3 regions of the Thalassotalea agariperforans genome follow, and region 2 is predicted to be linked to each of the others. Evidence: predicted binding sites of a transcription regulator. Region 2 holds the regulator's gene; each other region holds the start of a gene.
What was found. The regulator MetJ, encoded in region 2, represses methionine synthesis genes. The targets are predictions, from matches to a motif close to TAGACGTCTAGACGTCTA.
Positions count from the first base shown of each region.

Region 1: the regulator MetJ is predicted to act here: its motif matches at 7,293-7,310, upstream of metK (methionine adenosyltransferase).
Region 3: the regulator MetJ is predicted to act here: its motif matches at 3,767-3,784, upstream of ACSLUO_RS11530 (methylenetetrahydrofolate reductase).

Region 1 is NZ_JBQMWH010000002.1:397,674-408,433, forward strand. It holds gene ACSLUO_RS04925 (TonB-dependent receptor) at 1-130, opposite strand, end outside; gene ACSLUO_RS04930 (UbiH/UbiF/VisC/COQ6 family ubiquinone biosynthesis hydroxylase) at 673-1,929, opposite strand; gene ubiH (2-octaprenyl-6-methoxyphenyl hydroxylase) at 1,990-3,210, opposite strand; gene pepP (Xaa-Pro aminopeptidase) at 3,230-4,594, opposite strand; gene ACSLUO_RS04945 (UPF0149 family protein) at 4,626-5,195, opposite strand; gene ACSLUO_RS04950 (cell division protein ZapA) at 5,456-5,764, shown strand; RNA gene ssrS (6S RNA) at 5,813-5,994, shown strand; gene murI (glutamate racemase) at 6,238-7,095, shown strand; gene metK (methionine adenosyltransferase) at 7,437-8,624, shown strand; gene ACSLUO_RS04970 (sensor domain-containing diguanylate cyclase) at 8,725-9,699, opposite strand; gene ACSLUO_RS04975 (response regulator) at 9,738-10,760, opposite strand, start outside.
Region 2 is NZ_JBQMWH010000012.1:9,075-19,834, forward strand. It holds gene hflX (ribosome rescue GTPase HflX) at 1-793, shown strand, start outside; gene hflK (FtsH protease activity modulator HflK) at 878-2,026, shown strand; gene hflC (protease modulator HflC) at 2,029-2,913, shown strand; gene ACSLUO_RS13980 (DUF2065 domain-containing protein) at 3,048-3,236, shown strand; gene ACSLUO_RS13985 (adenylosuccinate synthase) at 3,386-4,684, shown strand; gene metJ (met regulon transcriptional regulator MetJ) at 4,764-5,093, opposite strand; gene ACSLUO_RS13995 (right-handed parallel beta-helix repeat-containing protein) at 5,549-7,201, shown strand; gene metB (cystathionine gamma-synthase) at 7,445-8,602, shown strand; gene ACSLUO_RS14005 (hypothetical protein) at 8,827-10,341, shown strand.
Region 3 is NZ_JBQMWH010000008.1:21,901-32,660, forward strand. It holds gene ACSLUO_RS11505 (xanthine dehydrogenase family protein molybdopterin-binding subunit) at 1-862, shown strand, start outside; gene ACSLUO_RS11510 (XdhC family protein) at 893-1,906, shown strand; gene ACSLUO_RS11515 (hypothetical protein) at 1,920-2,045, shown strand; gene ACSLUO_RS11520 (GNAT family N-acetyltransferase) at 2,076-2,558, shown strand; gene ACSLUO_RS11525 (class I SAM-dependent methyltransferase) at 2,671-3,324, shown strand; gene ACSLUO_RS11530 (methylenetetrahydrofolate reductase) at 3,850-4,827, shown strand; gene ACSLUO_RS11535 (spore maturation protein) at 5,687-6,916, shown strand; gene astB (N-succinylarginine dihydrolase) at 7,015-8,367, shown strand; gene ACSLUO_RS11545 (DMT family transporter) at 8,395-9,282, opposite strand; gene tsaA (tRNA (N6-threonylcarbamoyladenosine(37)-N6)-methyltransferase TrmO) at 9,288-10,010, opposite strand; gene rcsF (Rcs stress response system protein RcsF) at 10,022-10,438, opposite strand; gene ACSLUO_RS11560 (sulfatase) at 10,645-10,760, shown strand, end outside.

The DNA.
Region 1 (10,760 bases), on a different contig from region 2:
ATGATCCCCGAATTCCTCTAACTTCAATCACTTCAACAGCAGTATCAGTTTGTGCGTATACATTACTAATGCCACTAAGTGCTGAACAACAGGCTACGTATAATAGTTTATGTTTCCATGTCTTTTGCATCTTATATCCTCATTTAAAATGAATGAATGCTTATTGTTTATAGTTTTATGGAATGCTTATTAAGAAGTAATGGTGACGTTGTAAACATAGATAATTTGACCACTTTTCAGCTACGTTTTAAGCTACGTTTTAAGCTACGTAATATACGAGCATAAACACTAATAGTGAGATTATCGTATGTTCGTGTTCTCCATTTTTTTCTTAGTCACTTTCCAATGTGTATTGCGAAATTTTTCACAACACTTTAACCAACATAGTTCAATAAAAATCAAAAGTAAACCAATACAATCAACAAAGTTCACAATTAACATACTTGTTTCATCAAAAGCACAACAAAACAATAACAACAATAAAAAAATTTAAATTAACTATAAAATTCAATACGATAAGTTAAAACCATTAAATACAACGAATAATCAAAACAAGTCATATTAAATTTAAGTAAAGGAAAAATTAAAAGACGTAAGACAGCGTCTTAATGAAGGAAGCATGCAGTGTTTAGTATAAAAAGAGCACTAAAGTGATATATTTCGCTAAAGTGATTATTTAACGATTTTTGGGGTTAGTTTTGCCAGTGAAGGCAAGTGATGTTGATAGCCTAATGCTTGTTTGATCATTTGCTGTTTAACGGGTGCAAGGTTGTTTAATAAACTCATACCAATGCCACGCAGCAGTTGAGTTGGCTTTTGTTGCGGGGTAAAAACTTGCTTGATGGCTTCCATCGCGGCGATCATTTCAGCGGCATCATTTTTACGCCAACGCTCAAAGTTTTTTAAGGTTTTTTGTGACACGGTCAAGCTGTTGTTTTCAACTTGTAACGCTAAACATTCTGCTAAGGCGGCAGCGTCTTTTAAACCTAAATTCACTCCCTGCCCCGCTAACGGATGAATAGTATGAGCTGCATCACCAATTAATATCGCCCGTTCTTGCATAAAGTTTTGTGCCAAACGCATAGTTAACGGATAACTAAAGCGCTCACTGGCTAAGCTTATTACGCCTAATTTACCATCGGCCGCTGCGGTTATTTCTTTGTTAAAAGCCTCAGGTGATAAAGCGTTTAACCGTTTTGCTTCATCCGGTGATGTCGACCACACAATAGAGGCCAATTGTTGCTCGTTTTTTTCGCTGGCTAACGGTAAAAAAGCTAACGGGCCAGTGGGTAGAAAAACTTGCCATGCGGTATTTTGATGGCCTTGACTACAAGCAACGGTGGCGACAATAGCATGATGATCATAATCACGAAAAACCATTGGTATATCAAGTTGTTGTCTTAACCATGAGTTGGCGCCATCAGCACCTATTACAAGATTAGCCATGATGGGTAATTGTGGTGCTTGGCCATTGTTTGGTGTGTCAAAGCTGGCAAAAACTTCTTCATCGCCCATACCTAAAGAGCTTATTTGCGCTTGGGTATAAAAGCTAATACCTGAGTCTTGCTCGGCTTTTGCCCATAAACAATTACGGATCACTTTATTTTCAATAATGTAACCTAGCTGAGGATTGTCAACTTGGCTGTCATCAAATAATAATTGCCCGTAGCCCGCTTTATCCCATATATGCATATGATGATAGGCTTGGGCACGGGTATTGAGTATGTCTTGCCAAACATCAAGTTGAGTAAAAATTTGCTCAGAAGCCGCATTGATCGCACTTACCCTAACTTCCGGCTCACTTGATAATTCACTCACCGGAGCAGTATCAACAATAGCAACGGTTAAGGGGGTTAACTTACGTACAGCAAGTGCTAAGGTTAGCCCTACCATACCACCACCAATGATCAATATATCCGCTTTTTTCATCGCTAATTTTACTCTTTAATACTTGCTTAATATCTGTTGTTTTATACTTGATTCGGTTTATCAATAACCCATGGTTTTCTTAACAAAGGCTTGTTTTATCGGCTGGCAATAATTTAACGCTTTTAACGCGATATTACGGCCCGCAACTAATGGCGGCAAGGTGTTAGAAAATAAGGTAACTAACGAGTCGGTTAAGTTAATGATCTGCCTTTGATCATCACGCCTTAATTCACCATAATGGTTTAACATGGCAAAACTGCCAATATCTTTGTTTTGCGCTAATTGTTCAGCGATTAATGTTGCCAACTGTGAAACATCTCGCACACCAAGATTAAAACCTTGCCCCGCAATAGGATGAATTGTATGGGATGCATTTCCTACTAATGCCATACGGTGGTATACGTTTTCGTCGGCTTGCACTAAATTTAGCGGATAAATAAATCGTTGGCTTACGCTGTTAACACCACCTTGCCAAAAACCAAACGCTTGATTCAGTTTTGCGATAAATTCTTCGTCTGAAATCCCCGTTAACTGTTCAGCTTGCTCTGGTGTTACCGTCCAAACTAACGAACACATATTATCATTTAACGGTAATAAAGCGATCGGGCCAAATTCTGTAAAACGTTCATAAGCAATATTTTGATGGGCTTGAGCCATAGTAACATTGGCGATAACCGCTGATTGCCCATAGGCTTTGCTGGTAGTTTGAATATTGGCAAATTTTCGACATACCGATTGAGCACCATCACAAGCTAATAATAACTTAGCTGATAACTTTGCTTTTGATGTAAGCTTTATTTCAACACTCTCTGTTAGCCAATCAAGCTCCTCTATTTGTGCAGGAGCAAACCAGTGAATATTATTGCTTTGTGAGTTTTGAATTAACGCTAAAGCTTGTTGTAAAGCTAGACCTATGCTTTTCATGGGGGCAACATAGCCTAAGGCATCAACTTGATGATCTTTAGCATAAACGCGTGCTTTGCCGTAATAACCACGATCAGATATATGAATAGTTTCTATCGGGTTCGCCTTCGCTGATAAATTTTGCCAAACACCTAAGTCGGCAAAATAACTCGCAGTGCCATGTGACAAAGCTAAAACTCGCTCATCAAATGTTAATTCATGGCTGTGGTTATCTGTTGTTCGATGTTTTTCAACAATAGCAATTTGTAATAACTCACCATTTGCTTTTGTCAATTTAGCCAAGCTTAAGGCCATTAAACAACCAGCAAGCCCGCCGCCCGCGATCACTACGTCAAAATGGGTTTTATCAATATTCATCTATCAATTATATTTATCATTAAGGGCGAGCTTTCGCCATGACAGCTTCTATCTCAGCAATAGTTTTTGGTGCGTTAACGGTTAAGTTTTCATAGCCTTGCTCAGTCACTAATACATTGTCTTCTATACGAATACCTATGCCACGCCATTGTTCAGCTACCGTTTGATCATCAAGTGGAATATATAAACCTGGTTCAATGGTCATCACCATGCCTGCTTCAAAAGCACGCGCCTGTTTACGCTGTCCGTTTTCATCGACAGCAATGCCATAATCCCCAACATCATGAACATCTAAACCAAGCCAATGGCCTAAACCATGAATAAAATATTTTTTACAGGCATTATCGGCAATTAACTCTGTTAAATCGCCTGTTAATAAACCTAACTGATGCAAACCTGTGGTTAGCACTTCACTGGCAATAGCATTTAAGTTAGCTAAGCTTTGCCCGGGTTTTATCGCTTCAATCGCGGCATTTTGTGCATCTAACACTAATTGGTATAGAGCTTTTTGTGGTTCACTGAATTGGCCGCTAACGGGAAACGTTCGGGTAATATCGGCCGCATAACCGGCTAACTCTGCGCCAGCGTCAATTAATAATAAATCACCATTTTTTAACACATCTTGATTGTCGGTGTAATGTAAAATATTGGCATTATCGCCACCGGCAACAATTGAATTGTAGGCAGTAAAACGAGCGCCATGACGAGCAAACTCATGTAAAATTTCAGCTTCTATTTGATATTCAAGCTTACCATCAACGGTTTTTTCCATAGCCCTTTGGTGCGCTTGGCCGCTGATCACATTAGCTTTACGCATCACCTCAAGCTCGGCAGTCGATTTAAACAAGCGCATTTCGTGAATAACATCACTACAATCAACCAAAGCTTTAGGTGCTAATTTCCCTTGCCTTGATGCTGACTTTAACTGTTTAAACCAAGTTAGTACTTGTTGTTCAAACTCAGCATTATCGCCTTGGCATAACTGTACTTGTGTTTTACCATCAAGATGATCAGGAACATATTGCTCAATATCATTTACCGTAAAACAAGCAGTAAACTGATATTCGCTTTGTGCCACCTCAGGACCAATTCGTCGGCCATGCCACACTTCTTGTAAAGGATCTTTTTCGCGACAAAACAAAATGCTTTGATCGTCAGCCTCACCGTCTTTTCCTTTTATTAATAACAACAAAGCATCAGGTTCGTTAAAACCGGTTAGGTAATAAAAGTTTTTATTTTGACAAAACAAATATTCCGTGTCGTTACTACGGGTAACTTCTTTACCTGCAGGAAATAACGCCACCGAATTCTCAGGCATTTGTGCTAAAAAGGCCGCTCTTCGAGTAATAAACTCTGTTACCGGTAATAAGGTGTTTTTGATCATAAGCTTGCTATAAGTGTTGAATGTGTCGAAATTAATGAATTGTTTCTTTTTTGCTGGTATCAACCGGCGGTTCACCAAGCTCAGAAAAAATTAATAAGGCAGAAATACGAACATATTCACCTATTTCATAATAAGCTTGTTCACTGGCTTCATCTTCGTCAACTTCGTCTGATAAATTAGCAATTTCAGAAAAATCTGCGATCACTTCTTTCACATCTTCCGAAGTAACCGGCATATCTTTATGTTGTAAACCAAACCCTAGATTAAAACCTTGAACCCAAGCACTTAGTGCATTGCTACGTTCGCTGATCGCATCGTCGTCATCAGGTAACATTAATTGAAAACCAAAACTGTCGTCTAAAATAGTTTGCCAAATTTCTGAATATATCGTTTTGATCTGGCTTTTTACTTCCGCAGGTAATGGCTCACCATTGTTGTAACAGTCATTAAGCATAGGTAAATAGTCATTACTTTCAAAAGCGAGACCACTACAAATTAAACCGGTTATTGTGCCATGCATTTCTGAGGCATGAGCAATCACACCATTGGATGTGATAACAGCTTGAAAAGTAGAAAAAAGGGTTTGAGTTTGATCGGGCATAATTTAAAAATAGCTCCATGGTACAGAGGGTAATATCCTACCATTGCCAATAGCATTGACACCAGAAAAACAGCGATGATGACAGTGAATATTGCGATCAATCATCAATTTGGCCGTTTGATCAGTTAATGCTTGCATCGGCAGTGGAGGATCGTTATATTTTCAGATATCTAGGTAAGTTGTTCGTAAATTGCTTTTTTAGCTAAAAATTAAGCACTTATCTGTTATTTTTTATTCATAAGCTTGGAGCTTGATTACCCATGGGTAAATCCGCAGTAAATATTTCAATTAATGGAAGAACATTAAAAGTTGGCTGCCCAAGTGGTGAAGAGTCTGCTTTAATTGCTGCGGCCAATGAACTTGATTCACGTTTAACCAGCTTATTAGAAAAAGGCTCTTGCGCCAATCCTGAGCAAGCGATATTAATGACAGCGTTAAATTTAGCTAACGATTTATTGAAGCTGCAACAGCAATCTGCACAAGAAAAAATCAACACTGAAAGTAAAATTGCTCTTTTACAATCAACTATCGAACACGCTTTGAGCGATCAATCAATAAAACGCGCTTAATCGTATTTATTGTTATTAATCTTTTCTACTTTTGTTATAATGCTGACAAGCCTTCTGGGATGTTTGTTGTTAACCATGTCCCTGAGCCGATAAGTTTTACTTCAGGGTTTTAATTTTTCACTATTGTGCAAGCCTGGCTCGTATCAGGAAGCCTACGGTGATAATGCAAGACCCGCCTTGAGCACACGGTGTTCAAGGGCTGACGTCGACAACGGCATTCTGGAAGGTTTACTTTTATTAATTATGCTCATTCTCTTGCTCATGAGAAAAGTAATAAAAGTGCTAATTTAAGTTTTAAATACTAATTTAAGTACTGGTGAATAATATTGTTTAAGCCGTCAAGCGATAAAACAATTAGTTGATAATTTACAACACCGCTAGTTTACATTGATACCTCGCTCGCGCTACCATCAAAGCAACAATAATTCTTTATATTTCAATATCCAATGTTACCCAGTATGCCTCAGGCAACAATGTTAAATACAGAAACAGATAATTCAGCGACAGATCTTTTAGCCGTTAATGCCGCTAACGCTAGTATTGGTATTTTTGACTCCGGTATTGGCGGATTAACTATTGTTGATGATATTAAAGCGTTATTACCTGATGAACACTTTATTTATTTAGCTGATAATAAATATGCCCCTTACGGCGAAAAATCTCCCGAGTTTATTATTCAACGGGTCAATGAAATTGCAGATTTTTTTATTGCTCAAAACGTTAAAGCTATTGTTATTGCTTGCAATACCGCAACCGTTATTGCCATTGACCAATTACGTAAACGCATTAACATTCCTGTCATTGGTGTGGAGCCGGCAATAAAACCTGCCGCCTTAACCACTAAAAAGCAAAAAGTAGCAATTTTAACGACGCAAGCAACGGCCAATAACACGCGCTTTTTAGCTTTAGTAAAAGCCCACAGCGGTAATGCCGAAATATATATTCAGCCCTGTCCTGGCTTAGTGCAACAAATAGAACAAGGCTTATTTGATGATGAGCAAACATTAGCATTATTAAGCCAATATTTATTACCGCTAAAAACTAAAGGTATCGACAAGCTAGTGTTAGGTTGTACCCACTACCCTATGCTAACAAAGCAAATAGCCCAGCTCATTGGTAATGAAATAGAATTAATTGACACTGGCTTACCGGTAGCCAAACAGCTTAAAAATATATTAACTCAGAAAAACTTATTAACAACTCAAGCAAGCAAACCTGCTATTTGGTTAGCAAGCCAAACATTTAGTGACACCATTCAACGAGTTTTTAATTACCCTTGGCAATTAACAACATTAAGCACTTCCCCGACAAGTGGCCTAACTGCTAAATAAAACACCGCCCAAAGATCATTCTTGTACCAGTAACTCCTCTTCGTATCTCGTATCTTGTATCTTATAACTTGTAACTTGTTGCTTGTATCTTGTATCTTGTACCTCGTATCTTGTACCTCGTAACTTGTAACTTGTTGCTTATAACTTGTATCTAGTCCCTCGTTTTTATTGCATGACCACAAATTATTTAAGCCATTTAGACGTCTAGGCGTAAAAAAACTATCAATCCATTTTTTTTAGAGGTAGAATTGCGAAAAATTTAACCTGTTTGATGCCGATCCCGCTCCATTAGAGCGAGTGTAAATTTCATCAAATACTTTGTAAAAATATTATGAGGTTTTATGTCTAGCTACTATTTCACTTCTGAATCAGTATCAGAAGGTCATCCGGATAAAATTGCCGATCAAATTTCTGATGCGGTTTTAGATGCGATTATTGCACAAGATAAAAACGCCCGTGTAGCCTGTGAAACTATGGTAAAAACAGGGGTAGCTATTATTTCTGGTGAAATTTCAACGTCTGCTTGGGTAGATCTAGAAAAGATCACTCGCCAAGTTATTTGTGATATTGGTTATACTTCTTCAGAAGTTGGCTTTGATGGCGAAACTTGCGGCATTATGAACTTAATTGGTCAACAATCACAAGAGATTGCACAAGGTGTTGATCGTAAAAGCCCTGAAGAACAAGGTGCTGGTGACCAAGGTTTAATGTTTGGTTATGCTACCAATGAAACTGAAACGCTCATGCCGGCGCCATTATACTATTCTCATCGTTTAGTTGAGCGCCAAGCTGAAGCGCGTAAATCAGGTGTTTTACCTTGGTTGCGTCCTGATGCAAAAAGCCAAGTTACTTTTATTTATGAAGATGGTAAGCCTGTATCTATTGATACTGTGGTACTTTCTACGCAACATAACCCTGATATTAAACAACAAGATTTACATGATGCGGTAATGGAAAACATTATTAAGCATGTATTACCAGCTGAGTTATTAACCGAAAATACTAAGTATCATATCAACCCAACCGGTAGTTTTGTTATTGGTGGCCCTGTAGGTGACTGTGGTTTAACAGGTCGTAAAATTATTGTTGATACCTACGGTGGTATGGCGCGTCATGGTGGTGGTGCTTTCTCTGGTAAAGATCCATCAAAAGTTGACCGTAGTGCGGCTTATGCTGGTCGTTATGTAGCTAAAAACATTGTTGCTGCGGGTATTGCGGATCGTTGTGAAATTCAAGTTTCTTATGCCATTGGTGTGGCAGAGCCGACCTCGATTTCAGTTGATACCTTTGGTACTGGTAAAATTTCTGAAGAGAAATTAGTTGAATTAGTACGTGAACATTTTGATTTACGCCCTTATGGCATTACTAAAATGTTAGACCTACTTCACCCAATGTATCGTCAAACAGCGGCATACGGTCACTTTGGTCGTGAGCCGTTTGAAATGACTGTAGGTGATGACACCTTTACTGCTTTCAGCTGGGAAAAAACTGATAAAGCAGAAGCTTTAAAACAAGCGGCAGGTTTATAAACTAATACCAAGCAAAATGCTTAAAGCTTATAGCTTAAAACCTAGCATAAAAAAACGCATCAAGTAGGAATACTGGATGCGTTTTTTTATCGTATTTTTGCTACTTTAACGGCTGCTCTTTTGGGTACAAGGTTACTTTATTTCGGCCATTTGCTTTTGATTGGTAAAGTGCCACATCAGCAGCTTCTATCCATGCCTCATGATTTTTAAAGGTAGGTGTTATTTCTGCCACCCCAACACTAATTGTATAGCTAAGTTCAATATCATTATATTTAACGATTGATTTTTCCACTTCTTCCCGAAGTCGCTCAGCAAATATCTGACCATTTTCTAAAGTAGTATCCGCCAAAATAACCGCAAATTCTTCACCACCATAGCGACCACAAATATCGGTTTCTCGTACGTGTAAACTGGCCAAATTAGCTAAGTGACGAATAACTTCATCGCCAACAATATGACCGTACTTGTCATTCACCTTTTTAAAATGATCAATATCTAACATCACTAAACAACTAACGTTATTACTACGTGTCCAGCGTTTATATTCAGATGATAAACATTTTTCCCAATGACTACGATTAAATAGCTGAGTTAAGCCATCTGTTTGGCTCAACATCGCTAAATGTGCATTAGCAGTTTCTAACGTTTGTTTATGCACGGCATTATCTGTTACGTCATACACTAATAAACATAAGTGGGAAACTTGGCCATCTGCCGCCATTAACGGAATAAAGGTGGTATTTTGAAACATGTGCTCGGCAGAGCCGGTGATCGGGCGATAGTTTTGAAACTTAAATAAATACGGGCGCTGCTCCCAAATAGTAAACGCTTTATTTTTTAACAAAAAAACAGAATCTGCTTTACGGGTAAACCATTCTTGATCAATTTCTTCAAACAAACTAAATAATAATTTATCTTTTACTTCTGCAGGTTTTAAGCCGCTATGGTTTTCCATAAAACCATTCCAAATTTGCACTTGATAGTCACGATCTAATACCACTAAGCCAACGTCAATGGTGTGGAGCATTTCCATCATCCAATGTAATTCATGTAATTGATCTGAATCTATAGACATATATTTTCCAAACTAACCATTATTAAGTAACACATAAATTACTCATCCATCAGATAAGCTAATTTATTATTCAGCGTTTTCATTGATTGCTCAGTAAAGAGTAATAACAAATCACATTTAATTGGGTGATTTTCAATGCCATAACTAATTTCAATTGCTAAGGTACGTTGCCAACGTTTAGATGATGATGAAATAAGTTCATTCACATTTATATGCTGACCAAGCACCACAGGATGGCCTTGGCTAAAAGATACGTCTAATTGCTCTGACACCCCTTTTAAACATGCGCCAATCAGTACGTTGCCCATATCCATCAATAATTCTAATTCTGCATTTTCATTTTGTGGTGGCTCAATATTCATCAAAGTAGCAATATCTTTAAAGCCAGAATCATTAATAATTAATAACGCTTCACCCGAAATACCTGAACTGATAAACCCCTGACAGACACCTGACGTGGTTTCTTTATTCACGGCAGACAGCGCCATGTTAATTTCACTCACTTCAATCAAATTAACATTAGGAATGGGCAGCATGACAAACACATTTAATAAACGCGCTAATAAATCACCGGCACGTCCCATCGCAACATTGGCGATTTCTTGGTAGCAATCGCGTAAATTGTTATCAAGCTGTTCAAATTCGACGGCTTCATGAACCACTTCAATATGATTTTCTTTAACATCTTCAACACGTTTTTGCTCTGGCTTTTGCTCACTTGCTAGAGTTTCTTCTTTTGTGAAAACGCCATAACTTAATAATATTTCAGTTAATTTTTCTTTATTGACGGGTTTTTGAATAAAATCTAAAGCGCCAAGACTAGTTACTCGTTGATGAGCTTCCGGCTGTATATCACCAGAGATAACAATGGTGAGCGTTGGTAAATCTTCTTTAACTATGGTTTGTAATACTTCATAACCATCCATCACTGGCATGTTTAAATCCAGTAATAAAACATCCCCTTTCCCTGCTTTTATCGCTTCTATTCCTTCGGCTCCATTGGCCGCAAAACTAATATCTACATCCCAACCATCCGGTAGAGAGCGGGCAACTTGCTTGCG
Region 2 (10,760 bases):
TTTATTACGTGAACGTATGGTTAATATTCGTGGTCGTTTAGAAAAAGTTGAAAAACAGCGTCACCAAAATCGCCGGTTAAGAAGTCGTGCTGAAATTCCTACGGTTTCTTTAGTGGGCTATACTAACGCGGGTAAATCAACATTATTTAATCAAATTACTAATGCGACGGTGTATGCAGCGGATCAGCTATTTGCAACCTTAGACCCAACGTTAAGAAAAATTGAAGTAGAAGATGTTGGCCGCGTTATTCTCGCTGATACCGTAGGTTTTATTCGTCATTTACCTCATGACTTAGTGGCGGCGTTTAAAGCAACATTAACGGAAACACGCGAAGCCGAATTGTTACTGCATGTTGTTGATATTTCTGATGACCGGCGTGCTGAAAACATTGAACAAGTACAAGATGTACTTGATGAAATTGATGCTGGCGATGTACCACAATTAATGATTTGTAACAAAATTGATAATTTAGACGATATTGAACCACGGATAGATCGAGACGATACCGGCTTACCGATCCGAGTGTGGTTATCAGCTCGGGCTAATTTAGGTATCGATTTATTATTTCAAGCTTTAGCTGAACGCTTAGGCCGTGCTATTGTGCGTTATAATTTGCGAATTCCACCACATGCAGGGAAATTACGAGGTGCATTTTATCAACTAAATTGTATCGTCAATGAAACTTATGATGACCAAGGTAATTGCCTATTAGAGGTGAAATTACCTGAACGCGAATGGAATCGACTTTTAAAAGACGATAAAGCAGGGATTGAAAGCTTTATCGAACATTAACAGCCTGTTATATTTAAGCAACTCAAAATCGCCTTTCAGCGATTGGTAAAATATAACACTTATTTTTATATATCGGAGACCAACATGGCTTGGAATGAACCGGGGAAGGGTGATAAAGATCCCTGGAAAAACAAAGGTGGTAATAATCAAGGACCACCAGATTTAGACGATTTATTAAAAGATCTCGGCAACAAGGTTGGCGGTATTTTTGGTGGTGGTAAACCGTCATCAGGATCAAGTCAATCAGGAAACGTTGGTAGTGCTTTTAGTTTATTAGCCTTATTAATTGTACTGGTGGTTTATGCCTACTCGTGTATTTTTACCATTAACGAAGCTGAGCGTGGTGTAAAACTGCGTTTTGGTGAATATGTTGGTGTAGTTGAGCCAGGCTTAAGCTGGAAGTGGACGTTTTTAGAACGCATTATTCCAATTGATATGCAAACAACTCGTGACTTACCTGCTTCTGGTTTTATGTTAACGCAAGATGAAAACGTTGTACGTGTTGAAATGCAAGTGCAATATCGTGTGGTTAATGCCCGTGATTATGTTTTTAATGTTACTGACCCAGATGATAGTTTAAGTCAGGCATTAGATAGTGCCCTGCGTTATGTTGTTGGCCATAATAAAATGGATGCTGTTTTAACCAGCGGCCGTGAAGATGTACGTCAGCAAGTGTGGCAGGAGTTAAATAAAATTATTGAGCCTTATAAATTAGGGTTATTGGTAGTTGATGTTAACTTTAAAGACGCACGTCCACCAGAAGAAGTAAAAGATGCTTTTGATGATGCGATTGCTGCGCAAGAAGATGAAATTCGTTACATTCGTGAAGCGGAAGCTTATGCTCGTGGTATTGAACCGCGTGCTCGTGGTCGTGTTAGTCGTATGGAGCAAGAAGCAATTGCTTACAAACAACAAATTGTTTTAGACGCGGAAGGCTCGGTAGCGAAATTTGAAAAATTATTACCTGAGTATCAAGCGGCACCAGAAGTTACTCGCCAACGTTTATATTTAGCCACTATGGAAAAAGTTTACAGTAATACTAGTAAAGTTATGGTTGATGTTGATGGTGGTAATAACATGATTTATTTACCGTTAGATAAAATTATGAATCAACAAACACAAGCACCGAGAGCTATTCCACAGTCAATGCCAGAACATAATAGTCAACAGCCGACAAGTGTAAACTCTTCCCCTGCAGGCCGTTCAGATCGCTACGATAGAGGGAGAAACTAATCATGAAAAATTTATTAGTTATTATACTGGCAGCATTATTTTTATTAGTTGTTTCTTCTGTCTTTATTATCCAAGAAGGGCAACGTGGTATCGTGTTTCAATTTAAAAAAATTAAACGTGATAGCGCAGAAGAAATGTTAGTGTTTGAACCTGGTCTTCATTTTAAAATACCGCTGATTGAATCGGTTAAAAAACTTGATGCTCGTATTCAAACCCTTGATGAAGAGCCTGATCGTTTTGTGACATCAGAGAAAAAAGATTTGATGGTTGATTCGTACATTAAATGGCGAATTGTTGACTTTTCTACCTTCTTTTTACGTACTGCCGGTGATATTGAAAACGCAAAAGTGTTATTGAAGCAAAAAGTAAATAATGGTTTACGTACTGAATTTGGTAATCGCACCATTAAAGAAATTGTTTCAGGAGATCGTGACGGTATCATGGCGGAAGCGTTAGAAAGCGCTAAAAGTAGTCGTGAAGACCTTGGCATTGAAGTGATTGACGTACGTGTGAAAGCGATTAACTTACCAAGAGAAGTTAGTAGCTCAATCTACGACCGTATGCGAGCTGAACGTACCGCTGTAGCAAAAGAGCATAGATCACAAGGTCAAGAGCAAGCTGAAATTTTACGTGCAACCATTGATGCCAAAGTAACGATTATGTTGGCTGATGCACAAAAGCATGCCTTTGAAGTACGTGGTGAAGGTGATGCTTTAGCCGCTAAAATTTACGCAGATACTTACTCTAAAGATCCTGAGTTTTATGGTTTTGTTCGTAGCCTTGAAGCATACGAAAATAGCTTTAATAACAAAAGTGATATTATGGTGGTTAAGCCGGATAGTGACTTTTTTCATTACTTAAAAAATAATGATAGTTCTAAAAGATAGAGTACCGGAAAAATCATGCTTTAGTGTATTAGTGTGATATTTTTTGTTTAGAAGCCATGACATGTTCATGGCTTTTTTATATCTTTATTAAAGTATAGTTATCCCGAGTTCGGCTTAGTTAAAACGAGAGAATAATGATGACAACCCTATTAATGGCAATTGCGATTGCATTTATTATTGAAGGTTTAATACCGGCATTATTTCCAAATAAGTGGCAAGCTTATGTGGCTAAGTTAGCGAATGAACCGACGGCACAAGTGAGAACGATGGGCTTGATCGTGATGATAATTGGTTTGCTGCTTTTGTGGGTGGTTAGTCCTTAACACGCTGTTTATTAGCGTTTATTAAGGAAATCACCGTTAATGTATCAGAATTTCAAAAACTACAGGATGCAAAAATCGCCAATTAGTACTTGGACTGCTATTTGATATTTGTTAGAATCCCCGCCTAATTTTCTGATAGACATGTGAACATGGGAAAAAACGTTGTAGTTCTTGGCACCCAATGGGGTGACGAAGGTAAAGGTAAAGTCGTTGACTTACTAACTGATAAAGCAAAATACGTGGTGCGTTATCAAGGTGGTCATAATGCTGGCCATACTCTAGTTATCAATGGTGAGAAAACCGTTCTTCATTTAATTCCATCGGGTGTTTTACGCGATAACGTAAAATGTTTAATCGGTAACGGTGTTGTTCTTTGTCCAAAAGCCTTAATGGCTGAAATGACTATGTTAGAAGAGCGTGGCGTTCCTGTTCGCGAACGTTTATTAATTTCTGACGCATGCCCATTAATTCTTCCTTATCATAATGCCTTAGATGCTGCGCGTGAAATTGCTCGTGGTAGTAAAGCTATTGGTACTACTGGTCGTGGTATTGGTCCAGCATACGAAGATAAAGTTGCTCGTCGCGGTTTACGTGTTGGTGATTTATTCTGTGCCGAATCTTTTGCGGCTAAGTTAAAAGAAATTATGGAATACCATAACTTTGTTTTAACAACCTACTACAAAGTTAAGCCTGTTTCTTATGAAGAAGTACTTGCTGATGCATTAGCGGTTGCTGATGTGATCAAAGGCATGGTTGCTGATATTGCTGAATTGCTTGATCAAGCACGTAAAAACGGTGAGTCAATCATGTTTGAAGGTGCTCAAGGTACCTTACTTGATATCGACCACGGTACTTACCCTTACGTAACGTCTTCAAATACTACCGTAGGTGGTGTTGCAACAGGTTGTGGTTTTGGTCCTTTACACCTTGATTATGTGTTAGGTATTACCAAAGCATATACTACACGTGTTGGTTCAGGCCCGTTCCCAACGGAATTGAACGATGAAATCGGTAACCACTTAGGTACTGTTGGCCATGAATTTGGCGCTACTACTGGTCGTGAGCGTCGTTGTGGTTGGTTTGATGCGGTTGCTATGCACCGTGCAGTTCAAGTGAACAGCATCAGTGGCTTCTGCTTAACTAAGCTTGATGTTTTAGATGGCTTAAAAGAACTGAAAATCTGTACTGGTTACAAAACTGAATCAGGTGAGGTGATCACTGTACCACCAACAGCTGCTGAAGGTTATGAGAAAATTACACCTGTATATGAAACGGTTCCAGGTTGGTCAGAATCAACGGTTGGCGCTACTACATTAGAAGAATTACCTGCGAATGCTAAAGCTTATATCAAGCGCTTAGAAGAAGTTACCGGTGTACCAATTGATATTATTTCAACTGGTCCAGACCGTGTTGAAACAATGATTTTAGTTAATCCATTTGACGAATAATTATTGTTCTGATTAAACAAAAGCCAGCTTTCAAGCTGGCTTTTTTGTATCTTACACTTAATTACACCTTTAAGCGGATTTAGTCTTCATCATCTTCATAAACACTAAAGTCTGTTACACCTTGCTCTTCGAGTATTTTTCGCACGCTGGCTGGTAACTTTTCCGTATTATCTTTAGCAAGATCAATATCATCCGGCAGGGGTTGGCCGGTAAAAGCATGTAAAAATGCTTCACAAAGTAACTCGCTATTGGTTGCATGTCTTAAATTATTAATTTGGCGACGGGTACGTTCGTCGGTTAATACTTTTAACACACGTAACGGAATGGACACGGTGATCTTTTTAACTTGCTCACTTTTTTTTCCGTGTTCGGCGTAAGGGTTTATATACTCGCCATTCCATTCTGCCATGAATTACCTCTAAATATTTTTGTTATAGGCTAAATTGTACTGACTCCTTGGTAACAGTCAACTATGAATGTGTAGAAGTTTAGATGTCTAGATATTTATTTATGCTTTTAACTCAATAAAGCATCTATTTGTTCGGTTATCTCCGGTTTCGTGGGCTTTTGTGAAAACTATACTCATCAAAATAAGCAACGCTTTGCTAATTTTCCTGCTTAGTCATTTTAAATCAAATTTAAGCTTCCGCATGTTTTTTGTACTATTTTTTATAAAATATAAGGTAAAAAAATCATAAGGTTAGTACTTCTACTTAAAATAAAATAGCCATAATCATAAATTTTGGTAATTCTGTAAGGTTGTCATGCCAATTTTGTTGGTGTATGTTTTTACTGCTCAAGGATAATAATTAATGAACAAGGAAGTCATCAAAATAAAATAATTAACAATAAATAGGGGTATTTATGAAAATTAAATTTAATAAGAAAGAGTTCACTATTTCACGGCTAGTTGCGGCGTGTTTAATACCAGTAAGTAGTTTTGCTTTTGCTGATAGCATCAACGTTTATAATGCAAACGATTTACAAAATGCATTAAAATCTGCTAGCCCTGGGGATGAAATTATTATTAATCCAGGTAGTTATATAGGGAATAAAGGCTCTAGCGGTAGCTCAAAAGCCCACTTTTTTAGCAATAAAAGTGGTACATCAAATGACCCTATTATTTTAAGAAGCAAGTGGAAGGGAAATAAACAAGTCCTTAAAGGTGAATCCGTTGATTCAGCCTATATCTTATATTTAACCGGTGATCATTGGCTTATTAAGGATTTAAAATTTACCACAGCACAAAAAGGTATCATGCTTGAAGGTGCCAATAACAATACCTTAGACAATATTGAAGTCTCTAATATAGGTGCTGAAGCGGTACATTTTAGATATTCTAGTTCAAACAATATCCTTTCAAATTGCTATATTCACAATACCGGTAAGCGCACGGGGCAAGAAGGTTTTGGTGAAGGGGTTTATGTTGGTACGCATGACGGTCATACTTCTGAAAAATTAGATCCTAGTAACAATAACCGTATTGGTGGCTGTGCAATAGGGCCAAATATTACTGCTGAAGCTTTTGATATTAAATCCGGTACTACAGGTACCGTAATTGAATCAAACTATATCAATGGTCAGGGGATTATTGGTGCTTCTGGCAATCCAGCGGCGGATAGCTTTATTGATGTAAAAGGCACTGACGTAATTATACGCAATAATATCTTCGATTATAAAAACGATAATAATTTCGACCATGGTATTTTCACGTACCAAGAGCACAGAAATTCTAATATTTATGATAACAAGTTTACTTTAGCCACGAGTATGCCGACCTTTAAGTTGCTAGAAGAAACGGTACATGCGAAAAATAATGAACGTTTAGATGGTGGTACAAAGCTTGTTCAAGCTGACTATCAGTTAAACAAAATTGACGATCAGCTTGATTTAAGTATTGAAAAACCAGCGCAAACCTATGCTTGTTTTGATGAATTAGCTAATGGTTGCGGTTCTGCGCCAAGTACAATACCAGATCCAGAGCCAACACCTGATCCGGAAACACCCGTTGGTCCAGATGGCTATACTTATGCAGCAAATGAGGGGGCTACGGTAAATGTTTCTGGTGAAATGGATATTGCTTATGGGGCAAATGGCTTATTCAACTATTTATATAATCAAACTAGTCATGTAGTTTGTAATAACAATACTTTTGGCGACCCAATTTCAGGCACGGCTAAAAAATGTTATACCAAAGCCTCAGAAGTGACCACACCGCCTTCAAATGATAGCTGTTCAGGGACTAAGGCCATTACTTGGAATACCAAAACTGAAATTAATATTGCCAGTACTAATTGTATTAGTTTTGATCGTGACTTAGGTAATGAAACGTTACAAGCTTGGGATAGTGATACTAACAGCTCTTGTAACTTTAGAGGTGAAATCGCTTCAACAGATAACCCTTCTATTGCTGAAACCATTACAGCCAATTACCAAGCGGTATCTAATTTATCAGGCACAACATTTAAGTTAACACCAAATAATAACTGTCAGTATATTAAAATAAGAGCTTATTAACCTTTTACTAAAACCTTATCAAAAGCGCGCAAATTATTTAGCGCGTTTTTTATTGGTAAATTATATCGGTCCAGATCGTTATTTATCAGCTTAAGTGATTGCGTATCAATAAGGTTAGTGAGCAAACTGAACTGAGATTTGCCTTGACGATAAATGCATAAAGACTTAGAGTTATAGACGTCCAAACATCTAAAAAGTTAAGTCTGATTTTAGACTCAACCAAAGTCCAGTCAAGGGTACACAATGTCTAATGTTAAAATAGCAACTAAAGCAGTTATCGCGGGTATTAATACAGATTCACAACATGGTGCTGTTGTTGGTCCAATACATTTATCAAGTACCTATGCGTTAAAAGGCTTTAATGAAAAAGGTCAATTTGACTATTCTAGAACAGGTAATCCTACCCGCTCAACGTTTGGCCAGGCTATTGCTGATTTAGAAGGTGGTGCTGTTGGTGTCGTTACTGGTACAGGTATGTCAGCGGTTCACTTAACTTGCCAGGTGTTGTCAGTGGGTGACAGTGTTGTTATTCCTCATGATTGTTACGGTGGCAGTTATCGCTTATTTACCCATTTAGCTAAACGTGGTCAATTTAACGTTATTGTGGTTGATCAAAATGATGAAGTTGCTTTAGCTGAAGCATTAGCGCAAAAGCCAAAACTCGTTTTAGTTGAGTCGCCAAGTAATCCATTGTTACGTATTGTTGATATTGAAAAAATTGCCAAGGCAAGTCATGCGGTAGGTGCTTTGGTTGCGGTTGATAATACCTTTCTATCGCCGGTATTGCAGCAGCCCTTAGCCTTAGGTGCTGATATTGTTTTCCATTCAACTACTAAATATATCAATGGCCATAGTGATGTTGTTGGTGGTGTGTTAGTGACGAAAGAACAAAAGTTAGGTGAAGAGTTAGCTTGGTGGGCAAATTGTATCGGCATTACGGGCTCAGCCTTTGATAGCTTTCTTGCTTTACGCGGTTTAAAAACTTTACCTGTCCGTATGAAACAACATCAAATTAACGCCAATGCCGTTGCAGAGTTTTTATCCTCGCATCCAGCTATTGAAAAAGTTTATTATCCTGGCTTACCTTCACATCCTGGCCATGAATTAGCGAAACGTCAGCAAGCAGACTTTGGTGCTATGATGAGCTTTGAAGTTAAAGGTGGTGTCGAAGCGGTAAAAGTATTATTTGATAACTTAGCTTTATTTACTTTAGCACAGTCGTTAGGTGGGGTTGAATGTTTGATCAGTCACCCATCAACAATGACTCATGCTGGTATGGAAATAGCGGCGCAATTAGAAGCCGGTATAACACAGTCATTAGTACGTATTTCTGTGGGTATTGAAGATGCCGACGATATTATTGCTGATTTAAATAATGGTTTAAACGCGAGTCAAAAATAGCGTTAAGCCCACTAAATTATTCTTGTGAATATAAGCCCATCTTTTTAGATGGGCTTTTTATTGTGATAGAAAAAATAGAGGGTATTCCGTCGGTGGTTAATATGGATGTTATCATTTTGTTAATGGTACAGGTATTTGTTGATTAATTGTGTGTTAGTGATTAGTCTTAAACTATATTTAGTATTCGTTTTTCATAAAAATCCTTTTTTATCAAGAGTTTGTTTTTGAAAAATAATTCATGGATGCATTATATTTCGGCGATGGCAAAAAAAAACTTACACGACTCTCATTTTACTTGCGATGTTAGAAATCTCGTTAATCGCTTGAATGATCGCACTAGTCAAAAAGACTCTGTGCTTGATCGTGCGGTTGAGTTTTTTGCTAGCTCTGCAGAAATACAAAATGAGCTGAATAGTTTTAAACAGCAACTCACGGCATTGAACGCGGAATTATCAGCAGCATCATCAGCTAAAAAGAAGTCGCTACAAGCTGAAATAGATAAAATAACCGGTAATCAAGCTACCTTTAAGCAGAAATTGGATATTGAAGGGCTAGATCGTCATCATCATTTACGTGAAGTGTGTTATCAGTTACTGGCGTTATGTGAAGGCGAAACTTTTGATGATACGTTAAGAAAATCAGCACAGTTACTTGGTACGATTCAATTGATCAGCCCTACCGAGGGCAAAGACATTGCCAGTATTAATGAACGGCATAAGCCTATCTATAAAGCGGTGTTATGTTTACGTTTGTTAGACGAACTCATTATTAGTAACCAATTAGACGATCCTTATATTACGAAATACCTTGCTGATGTGCCTAATAATAGGTATCAGCACTTTAATCAGTTAAATAGTGAAGCGTACCAAACGTTTGTTGAGCAAGTTAAATTGCCTATTGTTATGGCAGCATTGGTGCAAGATATTGGTAATTTTCATCCGGAAGCTCAGGCTATTTTAGTTGGAGAACATGGTAAAGATGATCCTTACCGGACTTTAGAACTGGAAGATCGTAAAGCGCTATTGCAAATTAGTTTTCGTGAAATGCATAGCTATATTTCTGAAGGTTTAGGAAGTTTAGTTTATGTTGGTAATTCGCGTGCTGAAAAAAATCTCTTTGTTGTACGGGAAAAAGAAAAACATCAATTTGTTAAACGTTTATTAAAAAGTGCTATTTCGCCTAAAAAGGGCATTGGCAACATTTTAAAAGTTCCACAAATATATACTTCGATAATTTTATCAACCAAAGCTAACTATAACTATAAAGTTCTACCAAAGGTTTACCATGTGCTGAATTTAAATGCTGAGCGAGGTGCTTGTGCGCAATCAGTGGTTGACGCTCTTTATAAAATTACCGGTATGTTCCCACAAGGTTATGGCATTACTTATATTCCGAAAGCACTTGATAATAGTTATATGGACTTTTATGAATATGCAGTGGTGAGTCAGTTTTACCCTAGTCACCCAGAAGAGCCAATATGTCGGCAAGCTACTAAAAAGTTATCATTCATAAGCTTTGGTCAAGATATACACGTGATTAAAGAAAGTAACTTATATTTTGTTGAAACCGCGAAACGTTTTTCTAGAGTAAGTAAAAAACGCTTATTAGAGATACTAGAGCAGCTAGTATCTAATTTTGAGGAGCGTAAAGAACTTGATATTTTACCTCGCTGCTGGCTACCGAATGATTACTTCTCGGTAAAAAATCATCAAAAGCTATGGAATCGGGCGGTTGAATAGTTTTTGCTATCAAACATTGTATTTCTATTTTATCTCTCAGCTGAATTATTAAACAAAGATAGGCAGACCCTAAATTTATTTGATTTTTATTGTGCAAATAATTATTTAATAAAAAATCTAAGAATAAGATATTTATTCTTTTTTATTGCATAACTAGTCACTTTTTGCTAAATTTCATTCCCTTAATGGATCATAGGGTAAAAGGCGCGCATTTAATGCTAAAAATGTTTCGACGATAATAGTTTGATATGTTGTAATACGCTTTTTAAATTTCACTGCCTATGATGTCTGACAGTGGTTTAGGTACAGTGTTTTACTTGTTTAATAAACTTAAATTAAACAAAATGGTAAGCTAATAGATTAGCTACATATGAAATAAAACGTTGAATTAACAATTGAATAAAATTGCATTTTGAGGC
Region 3 (10,760 bases), on a different contig from region 2:
TTCTATTAGTGCTCAGCATATTGAAGCCTCAATTGATAAACAAGGTAATGTCACTGGTTGGCTGCATCGGGCAGCATTTCCAGCTATTAACTCACTTTTTGATCCGAGCTTAGATCGTGCGCCTAAAAATGCTTTAGGGGCGATTAATGATCATCCATATTATATTGAAAACTTTAGAACCGAAACCGGTGAAGCTCCCGCACATACTCGTATTGGTTGGTATCGAGCGGTATATGCTATATTTTTAGCTTTTTCTCATGGTGTTTTTGCTGATGAGCTAGCGCATAAATTAGGTAAGTCACCTTTTGATATGCTGAACCAGTTGTATGATGCGAATAACAATCCCAAACATCAAAAAATCTGTCAACGTTCAAAAGCTGTGCTGGCGTTAGCGGCTGAAAAGTCAGGCTATGGTAAAACGCTTCCGAAAGGTGAGGGTATTGGTTTAGCCGTGCATTATAGTTTTGAATCATTTGTTGCTATGGCAGTGCATGTGCGTGTAGATGGTGATGATATTAAGGTATTAAATGTTGATACGGCCATTGATTGTGGCCAAGTACTAAACCTTGATGGTGCAAAAGCACAAATGGAAGGAGCGGTGGTTATGGGGATGAGTTTAGCGCTTTATACCGAAATCACCTTTAGAGAAGGTGAGGTTGTAAACTCTAACTTCCATGATTACCCGGTATTAAGAATTAATGAAATGCCTAATGTTCGTGTGCATGCCATTGATTCTGACGAACCATCAACCGGTTTGGGTGAACCAGGTGTTGGGCCATTTGCTCCAGCACTTAGTAATGCGATTTTTGCCGCGTCAGGTCAACGTTTTCGTGATATGCCATTTAAACCTTTATCGGTATAAATAGTTTTAGTTTTAGTTTTTGAGGTTTATGTGTCAAATCGATTTCAACATATTGTACAACGCTGGTCGCTTGAAAAAGATGACTGTGAATGGGTACTAGCCACTATTATCGAAACTAAAGGCTCTGCTTATCGTAAAGCTGGCGCTCGCATGATGATCAATAGCTTTGGGCAAAGTTATGGCCTGTTAAGTGGTGGCTGTTTAGAGTCAGATCTTATGCGCCAAGCACGCAAGTGCTGGGATACTCATCAAAATCATATTGTTTGTTACGACATGCAAGATGAAAGTGATATTGCATGGCAGTTAGGCATTGGCTGTGGTGGTATGGTTAAAGTACTACTCCAGCCCATTAATAAAGGCAATAACTACCTAGATTTACTCAAAGTTAATTCCTTATTAACCGAGCGAAAATCCCTATATTACTATCAATATTTATTTGCGGATCAAATTGTAAACCGTGTTTTAGCTGATGATGAAGTTAAAGAAGTATTGGCTAAGCAGAGTGAAGAGAAAGTTGAGCCATCAGCATTTGTTAATCAAATAAAGCCACGACCAACAATTACGATTTTTGGTGGTGGCAGCGATGCAGTGCCTTTAGTAAATATGGCGAAAGAACTTGGCTGGTATGTCACCTTAATTGATAGTCGTACCAACTATGCTCGCCAAGCGTATTTTAAAAATGCGGATACTATCATTAAACAAGCTTATGATACGTTAACTAACCACCAAGCAATTGAGCTGGCTGATGTTATTGTTATTATGAATCATAACCTTGAATTAGACGCTAAAGCGCTAAAATTAAGTGAGCAGGGCAGTTGCCAGTATATTGGCTTGTTGGGGCCTTCGCATCGCACCGAGCGGGTATTATCATTAGGTGATATCAGCCAAAAGCGGTTAGCTACGCGTTTATTTAATCCGGTTGGCTTACACTTAGGTGGCGATTTACCCGAATCTATTGCTTTAGCTATTTTAGCGGAAGCCCACGCCTATGTAGAAAACGGTAGTATGTTACCGATGAAAGAGCACGTTAAAAGCAAAGGTTAAGTTAACTTTTGATATGATGGACAGCGGTGGTGGTTATCGTGGTTGGGCTTATAAAATGACGAAAAATGGTAAATTTATTCCTTTTTCTAGAAATTACGATCACCTGTGGGACTTGGAAATAGACCTAAGCTCAGATTAACTAACTCACTAAATAAAAAGAGCGTTCTATATGATGATTTCTGTTGAACAAGTTGATTACAACAATGCCCAGCAATGCGCCGATCTTATTTACCTGTTAGATAATTATGCCCAAGATCCTATGGGGGGAGCCGAGCCGTTATCTGATTTTGTTAAGCAAAACTTGACTTGTGAGTTACAAAAATTACCCACCGCTTTTTCATTGATTGCTTATGTTAATGAACAACCAGCAGGGTTAATTAATGCGATCATGGGCTTTTCAACTTTTAAGTGTCAGCCGCTGATTAATATTCATGATCTAGCAGTTATTAAAACATATAGAGGCCAAGGTATTAGCCAAGCATTATTAAGTAAACTAGAGGAGTTAGCGGTTAACAAAGGTTGTTGTAAAATTACCCTAGAGGTTTTGCAAGGCAATATCGTTGCGCAAAATGCCTATCAAAAATTTGGCTTTGCCGGTTATCAGCTCGATCCAAATATGGGAAAAGCCATGTTATGGCAGAAGTTCATTTAACCGTAGCGGTGAGTTTAGCTTGTTATTTAGCTAGAACCCTATAACCTTAATATTCCTACGTTTGGTCATTTATCTTAGATAACGGGCTTAGCTTCTCCATTTTTGGAAAATAATGATAAATCCTGTACGTATTAGTTACCAAACGGTTGAGTTTGGTGAACTAGATATTCACCTTTGTACCTTACGTGACAAACAACAATTTAGTGATCCGGATGATATTGCAAAAAATTTAGGAATATCGTCTGCGTTATGGCCTATTTTCGGGGTGATTTGGCCGTCAAGCTTAGTGCTTGCTCATTACATGGATGAGTATGAAACTCACAAAAAACGAATATTAGAAATCGGTTGTGGCATGGCACTATCAAGTTTGTTACTCAACAAAAAGCACGTTGATATCACAGCCACTGACTATCACCCAGAAGTAGCTACATTTTTAACCCGCAATACCTTATTAAATAACGACCAAAAAATTGACTTTGAACGCGTTGATTGGGCTGATAAAAATGATCAACTTGGTTTATTTGATGTCATCATTGGTAGCGATCTTTTGTACGAAGATCAACACATAACATTATTAGCTAACTTTATTGAAAAACATGCTAATTCTAGCTGCGAAGTCATTTTGGTCGATCCTGGTCGCGGTAGAAAAAATAAAATTACCAAAGCCATGACTGAGTTTGGTTTTGAGCATACACATACCAAACCAATAGACACTGATTACCTTATTGATGATTTTAAAGGGCATATTCTAAAATTCTGGCGTTAGCTTTTGCGGTTTTTTAGCTTTACATTAAGCGTTCATTTATCGTGGGCGGTTATATTTTAAGTAATACCAATCCGTATAAGAAAGCACTCGCTTAGCAAGAATTTAAAGGCTTAGAGGCAAGGCATTGATTGAAGAGAATGGTTATTCTCGGTAACTGCTCCTGCGTTACCCTAATATCCCACATCCATGTGGGAACCTTGTCAAAATCAATAACGCAGCATATAAGCCTTTAAAACTCGCCCTTTGGGAACGCATGGGCACCATAATAACAGCACAAAATTTATTAGATGTAGAATAACTATATCTTCATAAATTTTGTTTGTTCTAATGTCGCCCATACCGTTCTATGTGAGCACTTCTTTATGCGGAATGGTATAATGACGTACTTTTTAATGATAATGTTGATTCTTTATTGACTTTAGCAGAACAATAAAACATCATATAGACGTCTAAACGTCTAGTGTGTTAATTAAGTTATTTCTTATTAGCATGATGTCAACCTTATCTAATTAAGAAGCTATTATTTTGAATAACGAATCAGAACTAAGAGTCCGCTATAACGATATTACTCGCGGTGTTTATTTTATTGGTACAACACCACCTAAAAGTGATACGCCTATTGAGCAAGTTGAAGGTATTGCTGAGAAGCTATTAGAACGTGTTAGCGATATCGACTTTGATGGCTTAATTGTTTATGACATTCAAGATGAAAACTCTCGTACGCAAAAGCCACGTCCATTTCCGTTTAAAACCACACATGATGCTCGCATGTATTCGTCGTTGTTAAATAAAAAGTCTAATCGTCCGGTGATCACTTATAAAAGTGTTGTTCAATCTGATGCTGAAGCTTTTAATCAATGGGCAGATGAAGCTTGGCAAGATTATGGTGTCAAAGATGTTGTGTTAGTAGGCAGTCCGTCAAAAAATAATGAAATATCGTTACCACTTGAAGAAGCCTATCAAACCTTAGTAAACAATCAGCATAACTTTTTTATTGGTGGTGTCACTATTGCTGAACGCCATGCAAGTAAAGGTAATGAACACGCCCGCTTAATTGAAAAAACCAAACAAGGGTGTAACTTTTTTATCTCGCAAGCGATTTATGATCCGCAAGCAACTATTGATAAATTAACGCGTTATGCCATTGAATGCCAAAAGTTAGGTTTAAAACCACAACGTATCATTTTAACGTTTTCACCTTGTGGCAGTGAAAAAACGTTAGAGTTTATTGATTGGTTAGGGGTGAGTGTACCAGAAGCGACGAGCTTACGTATTTTAAATGCCGAAAAACCATTATATGAGTCTATTCGTATTTGTTTAAATAGCTTACAACAAATTTTAGATGCGGTAATTCCTTATAATTTACCTCTGGGTTTAAACATTGAAAGTTTAACCAATCGTAAAGAAGAAATTGATGGTTCAATTTTGTTATATAAACTTTTACGTTCAACCATGGATAATTATTTAGCTAAACAAGAGTTATCAAATTTAGTTAAAAAATAAGTGTTATAGCTAAGTTATCGTAATAACAATCGCATTAACAACTAAAGCACTGTAATTTTAAGAAGATGAAAATGTAACTTGGTTTATGTTTTCATCTTTTTTTTATGTTTTTTGGGTAGGTAAAATAACAGACAAAAAACAGCCCGAAACATAGGCGTTTCGGGCTTAGGGAAGTGGCTCAAACATCGAGCCTTGCGCTAATTAGCTAGGAGAGAGCGAGCATGTTTAACTAATTGGTAAAGTAATTGTAGTGTAAAATTTCAGTTTTACTAATTAATTTAGATAATAATTTTAACTGTCTGAAATTAAAGGTTTTATAATTATTGTTTTGGTTTTTTTAAACAGCTTTATCAGTGGTTTGTTACAGCAACCTAACAGCTTATCCACAGGTTTGTTCAGGGCTTAACTTTGTCGTCTAACTAGTTATATTAATCGTAAAATAAGCTATCGCATAAAAATAATACAAGATTAACAACCCCTAGGGTCTGTTTATCTTTGTTTAATAATTCAGCTGAGAGATAAAATCGTTTTAATCAAGGCTGAAATTATGTCGTTTAGTCATCTAAACTAATAATTTTTAACGCTGAGTAAAACGATTTTAGCCTCAGCCCACAGGGCAATGGCTATTTTTTGCGCTAGCTGCATTAGAATTTCACTCATTTGGAATAACCAAACAACGTTCATTCTGCTTTGCTATCACTTAAAATAGCCTATTGCTGAAAATATAAACAAAGATTAACAGACCCTAGGTTGGTGTATAAATAACCTGACCTTAAGTTAAATTGTCAGATTAATTGTGCGTTGCTTAAAGTGTGTTTATATTGGTTGTTTTTATTCTCCTTATTATTGAGCGGTTGTTTTGTTAAATATTCTTTGGGTCTTTTTCTTTGTTGTCTCATTTGTTGCTGCGTTAGCACAGTGGCTGCTGCTCGATAATCATCAAATTTTTGCTGAACTGATTAATAGTCTTTTTTCCATGTCTAAAACTACCGTTGAAATCGCCATAGGTTTGATTGGCGTAATGTGCTTTTGGCTGGGGATGATGAAAATAGCGGAGCGCGCAGGCCTTATCAATAAAATGGCAATGGCTATATCACCTTTATTTAGCCGTTTAATGCCGGAAGTGCCTAAAGGGCATCCTGCTATGGGTTCGATGACGATGAATTTGTCGGCGAATTTTTTAGGTTTAGATAATGCCGCCACCCCGTTAGGTTTAAAAGCCATGAGTGATTTACAGTCACTTAACCCGAAAAAAGATACCGCCAGTAATGCGCAAATTTTATTCTTGGTTTTAAACACCTCGTCGGTGACATTATTCCCAATTGCGGTTTTTATGTATCGTGCGCAACAAGGAGCAGCAGTTGCCACCGATGTATTTTTCCCTATTTTATTAGCAACTTTTGCATCATCAATTGCAGGGCTGTTAGCTGTTGCTTATGTGCAAAAAATTAATTTATTAAACAAAGTGGTTTTATTGTACTTTTCTGCGGCTATCTCGCTGATATTTAGTTTAGTTTTATATTTTTCACAATTAAGTGCTGAGCTACTGGCCGAGCAATCGGCTATTGCGGGTAATTTATTGTTACTGTCAGTACTGATCCTATTTATCTTGTCAGCGGTATACAAAAAAGTGGATGTTTATGAGTCTTTCATTGAAGGGGCAAAACAAGGCTTTGATGTATGTATTAAAATAATCCCTTATTTATTAGCGATGTTATGTGCTATTGGTGTTTTTCGTGCGAGTGGCGCATTAGATTTTATTGTTGATGCGATACGCCATCTTGTGATGTTTTTGGGTTTTGATACACGTTTTGTTGATGCTTTACCAACGGCATTAATGAAGCCATTAAGTGGCTCTGGCTCGAGAGCTATGATGATTGAAACCATGAATACCTTTGGTGCTGATTCGTTCGCAGGAAGACTTGCCTCAATTATGCAAGGTTCAACCGAAACCACGTTTTATGTGTTAGCGGTATATTTTGGCTCGGTTGGCATAAAATACACTCGTCATGCGGTGAGCTGTGGCCTGATCGCCGACTTGGCGGGCTTAACGGCTGCTATTTTTGTTTGTTATTGGTTTTTTGGTTAACCCTACGAGTTTTTAACTATTTTGCTTTTAGTGGCAGAGCCGTCTATACAAAGCTAATACTTTAAATTTAAAGCCTTGGCAGTCAGTGAGTGAATAATATGAACACCTATGAAGCAAATTTTGATGGTTTAGTTGGCCCCACTCATAACTATGCTGGGTTATCGGGTGGTAACCTTGCTTCAATTGCAAATGCTAATGCGGTTTCTGATCCCAAAGCGGCAGCGCTTCAAGGCCTCAAAAAAATGAAAGCGCTGGCTGATCTTGGTTTAGTTCAAGGGGTATTAGCACCACAAGCAAGGCCTGATATTAAAACCCTTCGTCAATTAGGATTTAGTGGCTCTGAATCTCAAATACTCACCAAGGCATATAAAACAGCACCAGCATTACTTGCTTCTTGTTTTTCTGCTTCCAGTATGTGGGCAGCAAATGCGGCGACAGTATCACCCTCTAGTGATAGCGGGGATCATAAAATTCATTTTACTCCCGCTAATTTAACCAGTAAATTTCATCGCTCAATTGAGCCTTATAGTACTGGCAAAATATTACAGGCAGTTTTTGCTGATAAGGACTATTTTGTTCATCATAGTGCTTTGCCAAATAACGCTAGTTTTGGTGATGAAGGCGCAGCTAACCACACACGATTATGCCAAGGCTATGGTGATACAGGCCTTGAAATTTTTACTTACGGTAAAGCTGCTTTTGATACCGCTCAACCAGCACCTATGATATATCCTGCAAGACAAACCATAGAAGCGAGCCAAGCTGTTGCGCGTTTACACGCCTTAAATGAGCAGCAAGTTATTTATGTACAACAAAATCCTGATGTTATTGACCAAGGCGTTTTTCATAATGATGTTATTGCTGTCGGTAATCAAAATGTACTTTTATATCATCAACATGCCTTTTTAAATAAGGCCGATTTTATTACCGAACTTACGGCTAAATTCCAATCTTGTTGTCCTCAAACTCGGCTTCATTTAATAGAAGTAAAACAAGCTGAAGTCCCTGTGCTAGATGCCATCAGTAGTTATCTGTTTAATACTCAATTAGTGACTTTAGATAATGGAACTATGGTGATTATTGCTCCTCAGCACTGTGCTGAAAATATTAAGGTTAAAACGTATTTAGAGCAGTTGCTGGCGTGTGAAAACCCTATTGCGTCGGTACATTATTTTGATGTTAATGAAAGTATGAAAAATGGTGGTGGCCCGGCTTGTTTACGTTTGCGAGTGGTATTAAATGAGCAAGAAAGGTTAGCCGTTAATCAAGCTTGCTGGTTAACCGATGATACCTATATGCGTTTAGTTGCTTGGGTTGAAAAACATTATCGTGATCGGCTAAGCAGTGCTGATTTTTGTGATCCTGCTTTATTAGATGAATGCCGAACAGCGTTAGACGAGTTAAGCCAAATTTTGGCGTTAGGTTCAGTTTACGACTTTCAACAGGTGTAATGGGGTTGGTCGTTATTAAAATTTAGCTTATTGAGCTTTTATTAATGCTCGCTTTTTTAAATAGCCGGTACTCATAGCAACGCCTAATAAAACAATAAAAACTCCAATCATCATCAATATACTAATGTGTTCATCTAGCCAGAGATATCCCCAAAACATACCAAAAATAGGAATAAGGTAAGTTACTGAAATTGTTTTATTTGGGCCAACGGTAGTTAATAAGCGAAAAAATAAGATATAGGCAATACCTGTGCAAACCACACCTAATAATATGACGGCAACAATTGATTGTGTTGAAATTGGTGTAGCGGGTAAATGCAATAAATTAAAGGGTAATAAAATGACTGTAGCGCACAGCAGGCTACCTGTTGCTTGCACAAGCGGTTTCACGCCGGTTAAATATTTTTTAGTGTAATTTGCCGCTAAAGCATAACAAAAAGTGGCTATAACAATCGCTAAAGTCGGCAATAATACTTGGCTTTGTGGTTGAATTTGTATTTTTTCGTACATTAATAAATAGATACCGAATACCCCAAGCATTAAGCCAAATAACATTGTTGAAGTGATTTTTTCTTTAAACCAGAACAGGCCGATCAAAACACCAAACATCGGAGTCATAGTGTTTAATACAGAAGTAACTCCGGCTGTTAACGATAATGTGGCGTAGCCAAATAAGCTAAAGGGTAAAGCGGTACTGAGCAAGCCAACCACAAACAGGTGGCTCCAATAGCCTTTTAATTCATTCACTTGTTGGTAATAAATTAATAGCGGCATTAAACACACGCTGGCGATAGCTACTCGTAATGTCATTAATAAAATAGGGCCGAATTCTGGCGCTGCTATTCGCATAAATAGAAAGGAAGCACCCCAAATGGCTGCTAAAATAAAAAGTTCAATTACCTGGCTTTGTTTCATCGGGCCTATTTCATTTTAGGTTTAAGGCTTAATACTTGAATATGCGATAAATCGCGGAGCTGCCACTGAATATTAATGTCGTATAATTGCATGCCATAAATTTTTTCGTCAAGCGTTTGCTTTTTATAAGCAGGGCGTGGATCTTGCGCTAAAACTTCAGTGATTAATGCTTCAAGTTCAGGATATTCGTGATTAAATGCTGTTAAGTCTTGTTTAGCTTGTTGGCTAAATTCAACGGACATGACAATTTCAGGAGCGTTATCAGCATAACTGCCACTTACTTGTGTAATCGCATCCGAATAAGGAATGTAAGGTTTTATATCAAGAATAGGGGTGTCGTGTAATAAATCTAGCGCTGAAATGGTTAAACTTACTTCTTGTTTATTGCACGTTATATTCTCTAACTTCACCACTGACATGCCAATCGGGTTGGGTCTAAAGGTTGAGCGTGTTGCCAGTACACCTATTTTTTTATTGCCGCCAAGGCGAGGTGGACGCACTAAAGGTTTCCAGCCTTGTGCTTGGGTAGCATGAAAGTTAAAAATTAACCAGATATGACTAAACTGCTCTAAGCCTTTTACCATGTCAGGTTGATTAAAAGGCGCTTGTAAGATCACTTTACCTTTGGCTGACGGTACTAAACCCGGTTGACGCGGTATGGCAAACTTTTCACGGTAGGGTGACTCAATGAAAGCGATAGGAGATAAACTAATGGAAGAATCGGGCATGCTAAAATTTCTTACTTATCGGTGCTTTCAAGTATTTGATATGCTTTGCCGTAACAAAGTAACATCGCATGGCAGCTCTTATCTTCGATCAGGGCGCATTCTGAAAATATAATACCGTTAGCATTAAGGGCATTCGCTTTTCGTCGTGCATCGGTTCTTGCATTAATTTCATCTGGTTGGGCGTGGTGTGCTTTTATTTGGCAGTCTTGTCCTTCAACTAAGCCAATTAAGCGATGTTGAGCTGGTAGCGCTTGTTCGTTTGGGTAAATTTTTACTTTACTTGGGGCAAAATAATTAACAAAGTTTTCTGAATCTAAATTGGTGGTTGTGCTTAAGTTGCTACAACTAAATAGGAGCAAACTCAGGCCTAAGCCTAGAACTAAAGTAAGTTTGTTTTTAGCGCGTGGGCTGTTAAATAAAGATGTCATATTTCTCATTATTTTATAATCGTCTTCAATAGTCGCAATAAGCTAAAGAAGATTAAGGATTTGTTCATTATGATATTTTAATTCAATAACAGTTCCTATGAATAGTTGAGTTTTATAGTTAACCGTTAGATATTTTTCTTCAACCATGGTGCTTTATACGATATATTTAATCAAATTAAATCAAAACAGAGTCACAATAAAACATCATGAGTCATATCCTTACTAAACCCGTGTTGACTACGGTTATGTTTACTTCGCTGCTTTTTGGCTGTCAACAAACGTTAACAACAGCTAATAATAATGAAAATACAACCTCGGTAAA